2 regions of the Sphingobacterium sp. UBA1897 genome follow, and region 1 is predicted to be linked to the other one. Evidence: riboswitches for the same ligand, from Rfam matches in the RefSeq annotation. Region 1 holds a riboswitch; the other holds the start of a gene.
The links. Region 1 has a riboswitch for thiamine pyrophosphate ahead of thiM (hydroxyethylthiazole kinase). Riboswitches for the same ligand answer to the same signal wherever they lie in the genome.

Region 1 (3,187 bases):
TACATTTGAATCGGCGATGATTTATCACTTGAACAGTAAACTCCAGGTTATAAAAAGTGAATCCATTCATTTTGTCTATCAACGGAGAGACTGGACCATTTACACTTATGATCAACAGAATCGAATTACTGAAGAGATTTCGGGCAGAAATGATCAAAGAGAAAGTCGCGTCCGCTATCAATATGATAGTCCGGAAACAAGTGACTACTCGCTGCGCCAAACCTTCGATCAAAGCGATCGACTGACAGCCGAAATCAAGCGATCGTACCGAGCCAACGAAACGATTGATGAGTTTTATTATGAGGGTGTATTACAACAAAAATCTATTGTAAAAGATCTCGGAAACTGTGCCTACGAAAGCTTGATCTATAACAAAGAGGGAAAGTTAACAGCGAAATATATACAGGCAAAGAAAACCAACTAAACGAACTGAAAAACTGCACTAAGCTCAGACAATAAGATTCTTGATTTTGACAAAAAAATATTCGACGAAATTCGGCAAAAAACACATTTCTGCACTAATTTTGATAGCGATACATAAACGTCAAATTGAGAAAAAGAAAACTGATCAGTCAACTTCATCCCATACTCTATTTTATTGCAGTATGGGCGAGAAGAGTGCAGCGCAAAGCCGTTTGGCTATTTGATAATAAGAAATACAGCACAGCTAAATCAACTGAAAAACTTCCCTTTCGTATTAAAAAGCATCAGTCTGTCTTATTAAAAAAACTAGGCGAAAATAATATGCAATTGCAGATTAACAAAGTTACCAACCTGAAAATTGCAGCAGCACAGATTAATAGCATTCTGATCAGACCGAAGGAAACCTTTTCATTTTGTAAACTCGTTGGACTACCCACTGTAAAAAAAGGATATCTGCCCGGCATGGAGTTATCCTTTGGTGAAGCAAGAGCGGGTATTGGCGGTGGAATCTGTCAAATATCCAACCTCATCCATTGGCTTGTTATCCATAGTCCACTCACCGTCAATGAACGTTATCACCACTCTTTTGATCCATTTCCGGACGATGGCCGTGTTTTGCCATTCGGTAGTGGAGCTACCGTCTTTTATAATTACCGCGACTATCAATTCACCAACAACACGCCTTACACCTTTCAAATAAATCTCTGGTTCACAGACAAATGTTTAGAGGGCGAATTAAGAATTGATCAAGAACTGGATTTTGCGTACCATGTCGTTGAAAAAGAACATCAATTTCTTAAAATAGACAATCAGTTCTTTCGGAAAAATGAGATTTGGCGCGAGAAATTTTTAAAGTTTCAGGGTGGAAAGATTTTGGAAACCGAACTTTTGACCAAAAATTTTGCCCGGGTTACCTATCCCCCTGTTGAATACATTGAAATTAGTGCCGATCAAAATCCGGCCGATTAATTCAACAAGCTAATGATCGAAAAATGACGGATATGAAAAGTCCTCTTTTTTGTTTAAGTTTGGTCTGGCTTTGGGGGTATTCTGTATAGAATTGAGATAGTCCCTTTGAACCTGATTCGGTTTATACCGGCGTAGGGAAAAGCAAAAATCCACTGTACAGCATACTCCTTTACTGCACAGGCTATCGCTCTTCTTCCCTCCAAGGCCGCACAGTATATCTTAGCATATGTAAAAAAATGGAAGATTCAATTATCAATTTATTAGAGCAGCTGAGGGTCGAAAAACCCCTTGTACACAACATCACAAACCTAGTCGTGATGAACAATACTGCCAACGCACTTTTAGCCCTAGGAGCGTCCCCTGTGATGGTACACAGCCCATTAGAAGTACGCGAGGTTGTCGATATTGCACAAGCTCTTGTCATTAATATCGGCACCTTGAGTGAAGATACTGCCGAAGCTATGCTGGTTGCTACCGAACATGCCAATACCATTGGACGGCCATGGGTACTTGATCCTGTTGGTGCTGGGATATCAGCATTCCGCAATGATTTATTATCCAATCTACTGGATCTCAAACCCACGGTTATTCGTGGAAATGCATCAGAAATCATGACGCTGTACAATTTCAACCAACCGAACACAAAGGGAGTCGACAGCACGACAGCGAGTAAAGATGCCCTCCGATTTGGCCAATTATTGCAAGAGCAAACCGGCTCCATTATCTGTATTTCTGGAGAAGTAGACTATATCCTTTCACAGCAATACCGGGTTGAAGTTTTTAATGGCAACCCTTTAATGACACAGGTAACTGGACTTGGCTGTAGTGCTACTGCGCTTATTGGTGCATTTCTAGGTGTTACAGACCAATATTTTGAAGCAGCTGTTGCCGGTGTATCCATTTTGAGCTTAGCGGGAGAACTCGCTGCCCAAACAGCAGCTGGACCGGGCACCCTGCAATTGAATCTCTATGATGAACTCTATCAGCTCAATGCAGAACGTCTAAAATCAAAGCTCAAGATCAAACGCTATGCGCATTAATCCGCTTTTTCCCTACCCTTTATATTTGGTAATTTCTGAGCGGGACTGTTATCCTCAAAATTGGCTCAATGTTGCCGAAGAAGCCATTATTGGCGGAGTCGATCTTATACAATTGCGCGAAAAGGCTGACGATCCGGCCACATTTTTGGATAAAGCCATCCGTTTGAAAAAACTGACCGATCATTATGGTATTCCGCTCGTGATCAATGATGCCGTAGCAATCGCTGCCCAAATCGAGGCATGGGGAGTACATGTGGGTCAAAATGATTTGCAGCCGCTCGCTATTCGCGAAAAATATGGTGATAAATTAACCATAGGCTGGTCCATAGAAGACATGCAACAACTGGAAAGTGAACAAATGTACACCGTCGACCACCTTGGTGTAAGCCCCATTTTTTCTACGAAAACAAAAGTAGATACGGTTACTGAATGGGGAATTGCGGGTTTAAAACAACTTCGGAGTAGGACGGAAAAACCATTGATCGCTATCGGAAGGATGAATTTACAAACAGCAGAAGAGACCTGGAATGCCGGTGCAGACTCCATTGCAGTCGTTTCGGCCATATGCCAAAGTCAAGATCCCAGAGCTGCCAGTGCACAACTAAAAGAACTATTAAAATGACAAAAGATAAAAAATACCGCGTCCCTACCGTACTCAGCATTGCGGGGTTCGATGGTAGCGGTGGTGCAGGTATACAAGCAGATACCAAAACCATATCTGCATTAGGTTGTTATGCCATGAATGTGTTAACTGC
Region 2 (3,187 bases), on a different contig from region 1:
TATTTCCAGTCTTGCATCGTAATGCTCACCAGTGTAAATATTATTATAGGTGATTGGCCCCGAAGCAGTCTTCCACTGCTTATCCGAAACAATGGTTTCCGTCGTTCCATCTGTATAAACAATTTTCAGTTCTAAACAGAATGTTGGCCGGGCCCGCCATGGTGCTTTATCAAAGTTCCAAACGGCCAGTGGTTGATGATTATACCAGCCATTCCCCAAAACAACGCCAATGGCGTTCTCTCCTTTTTGAAGCTGCTGGGTTACGTCCGTCACGACATACAATGTGCGTCGGTCAAACCGAGTATACATTGGATCCAGACGATGGTCGCCAACGCGCTGGCCATTAATAGAAAGTTCATATAATCCTGCTGCGGCAATATATGCGCGGGCAGATTTTATCTGCTTATTTGCCTTAAATTCTGTTCTAAAATAAGGCGTTTCCCGCGCATGAATATCCTTATTGTCGCTGATCCATTTTCCTTTCCAAAGGTCCATTCCCATCATTCCTGTTTCGAAAGATGCTATTTCAGAACGTGTTGATACACCATCCTTATCCCATACTTTAACCCTCCAGAAGTACTTAGTCTGTGGCTTTAACTGTACGCCGTTATAGGGCACTAACATAGCCGAGCTGAACTGTTTGCCACTATCCCAGCTATCTTTTGTCTCTTTCAGCAATGCCAGCGAATCTTGCCCTAAAAGGATCTGATAAGCTTGTTGTACTGCACCTTTACGTTGGTCCTCAAGTCGCCAGCTAAGTCTCGGGTGAATTGCATCAATACCCAATGGATTGACCAGATGTTCGCTTGTCAACTGCACGGCGCTGCAGTTATTTTTAGGTTGGGCATAAGTGTTGCTAGCGATACACAACAGTGTTGTCAATAAAATCCTACGCATTAAAAGATACTATTCTTGGTGGTTGTTAAATTGTTTTAGCTGATTCAAAAAACTAATATATCAAATATTTTCCACATACTGACCTGTACTTTCCTGCACAATATGCCTAAGTCTGCAAAATAAATTTCTTGCAACTTTCATAAAAATAACCTTATCTTAGTCGCAACTTTAGGGGTGTCTGCTCGTGCAGGCTGAGATTTTACCCTTAGAACCTGATCCGGATCATACTGGCGTAGGGAAAAGTGAGCTGTCTACAAGGTGCATTGCTGTGCCTTTGTGTAGCCATTCCTAAAGTTTTACCAAAAAAATTAAGGAATGGAACTTACAATAAACCATCAGATTCGATTTTTCGACCCCACACTTACTTCACTTGAAGGCTTGTTGCTTTTGGAATTATCTGGCAAAACTCAGGGCGTGGCTGTAGCCATCAACAACAAAGTCATCCCCAAAAAGGACTGGGCTACGACAAGACTTAAACCTTACGATCAGATTATCTTAATTACCGCATCTCAGGGCGGATAGCCATTCCACAAAAATCAACCGAGTAATTCACCCAATACAGAAAAAAATGACAGCTGAAACAATTACGCAATCACCCTTTCCAAATGCAAAGAAAATTTTTGTATCCGGAAAACTATTTCCTATTCAAGTCGCTATGCGTCAAATCTCCTTGAGTCCAACCAAATTAACGAATGGAGAGGTAGAAATTAATCCGCCGGTAACAATTTATGATACTTCTGGACCTTATACGGATGACACCGTCCATATCGATATCCGAAAAGGCCTCCCGCGCCTTCGCGAACAGTGGATCTTGGATCGTCAGGATGTCATACAGCTGGCTGTCATAAGCTCTGAATATGGACAAAAACGCCTTTCTGATCCAACGTTGGATGAACTCCGATTTGCGTATAGCCATAAACCAAAAGTAGCCTCTGCCGGCAGGAATGTAACCCAATTACATTATGCAAAGCAAGGCATCATTACCCCAGAAATGGAGTACGTTGCTATCCGTGAAAACCAACGTATCGAGCAGCTCACGGCCAGTACCCCCGGAATGGATCATCAGCATAAAGGACAAAACTTTGGTGCCAGAACACATGATAAAGCTATTACACCAGAATTTGTCCGTGAGGAAATCGCTGCCGGAAGAGCAATCATCCCTAATAATATCAATCACCCTGAAAGTGAACCCATGATTATCGGGCGTAACTTTCTTGTTAAAATTAATGCCAATATTGGCAATAGCGCTGTAAGTTCAAGTATAGAGGAAGAAGTTGAGAAAGCGGTATGGGCCTGTCGATGGGGAGCCGATACCATCATGGACTTATCCACTGGCAAAAATATTCACGAAACCCGCGAATGGATTATCCGTAACTCGCCCGTTCCAATCGGTACAGTACCGATCTATCAGGCGCTCGAAAAAGTGAAGGGGGTGGCCGAGGACCTTACCTGGGAAATATTCAGAGATACCTTGATTGAACAGGCCGAACAGGGTGTTTCGTACTTTACCATACACGCCGGCGTACTGCTTCGTTATATCCATCTCACGGCATCTCGAGTAACGGGCATTGTCTCCAGAGGAGGATCTATCATGGCCAAATGGTGTCTTTTCCACCACAAAGAGAACTTTCTTTATACTCATTTTGAGGAGATCTGTGAGATCATGAAGCGATATGATGTTGCTTTTTCACTTGGCGATGGTCTCCGTCCAGGTGCCATTGCGGACGCCAACGATGCGGCTCAATTTGCTGAGCTCGAAACACTGGGCGAACTCACCAAGGTCGCCTGGAAACACGATGTTCAGGTGATGATCGAAGGTCCGGGCCATGTTCCTATGCAATTGATCAAAGAGAATATGGACAAACAATTGGCCTGTTGTGACGAAGCTCCATTTTATACCTTGGGTCCCTTAACAACTGATATTGCGCCAGGTTATGACCATATCACATCAGCCATTGGAGCTGCGATGATCGGTTGGTATGGATGTGCGATGCTTTGCTATGTGACGCCCAAAGAACATCTGGGCTTACCAAATAAAAAAGACGTTAAAGACGGTGTAATCACCTATAAACTAGCTGCCCATGCGGCCGATTTGGCCAAAGGACATCCAGGTGCACAATACCGCGATAATGCCTTGAGTAAAGCGAGATTTGAATTTAGATGGGAAGATCAATTCAACCTTTCCCTGGATCCAGATACAGCACGGGAATATCATGACGAAACATTGCCGGCAGATGCGGCCAAAGTGGCTCACTTCTGCTCCATGTGCGGTCCCAAATTTTGCTCGATG

Region 2: linked by a shared signal. The riboswitch ahead of thiS (sulfur carrier protein ThiS) and the one ahead of thiM (hydroxyethylthiazole kinase) in region 1 are both predicted to bind thiamine pyrophosphate.

Annotation. Positions count from the first base shown of each region.
Region 1 is NZ_DDGR01000019.1:242,328-245,514, reverse strand. It holds gene B4N43_RS11920 (hypothetical protein) at 1-424, shown strand, start outside; gene B4N43_RS11915 (VanW family protein) at 550-1,392, shown strand; TPP riboswitch at 1,455-1,547, shown strand; gene thiM (hydroxyethylthiazole kinase) at 1,629-2,432, shown strand; gene thiE (thiamine phosphate synthase) at 2,422-3,054, shown strand; gene thiD (bifunctional hydroxymethylpyrimidine kinase/phosphomethylpyrimidine kinase) at 3,051-3,187, shown strand, end outside.
Region 2 is NZ_DDGR01000031.1:343,103-346,289, reverse strand. It holds gene B4N43_RS22155 (alpha-L-rhamnosidase) at 1-897, opposite strand, end outside; TPP riboswitch at 1,058-1,153, shown strand; gene thiS (sulfur carrier protein ThiS) at 1,213-1,419, shown strand; gene thiC (phosphomethylpyrimidine synthase ThiC) at 1,466-3,187, shown strand, end outside.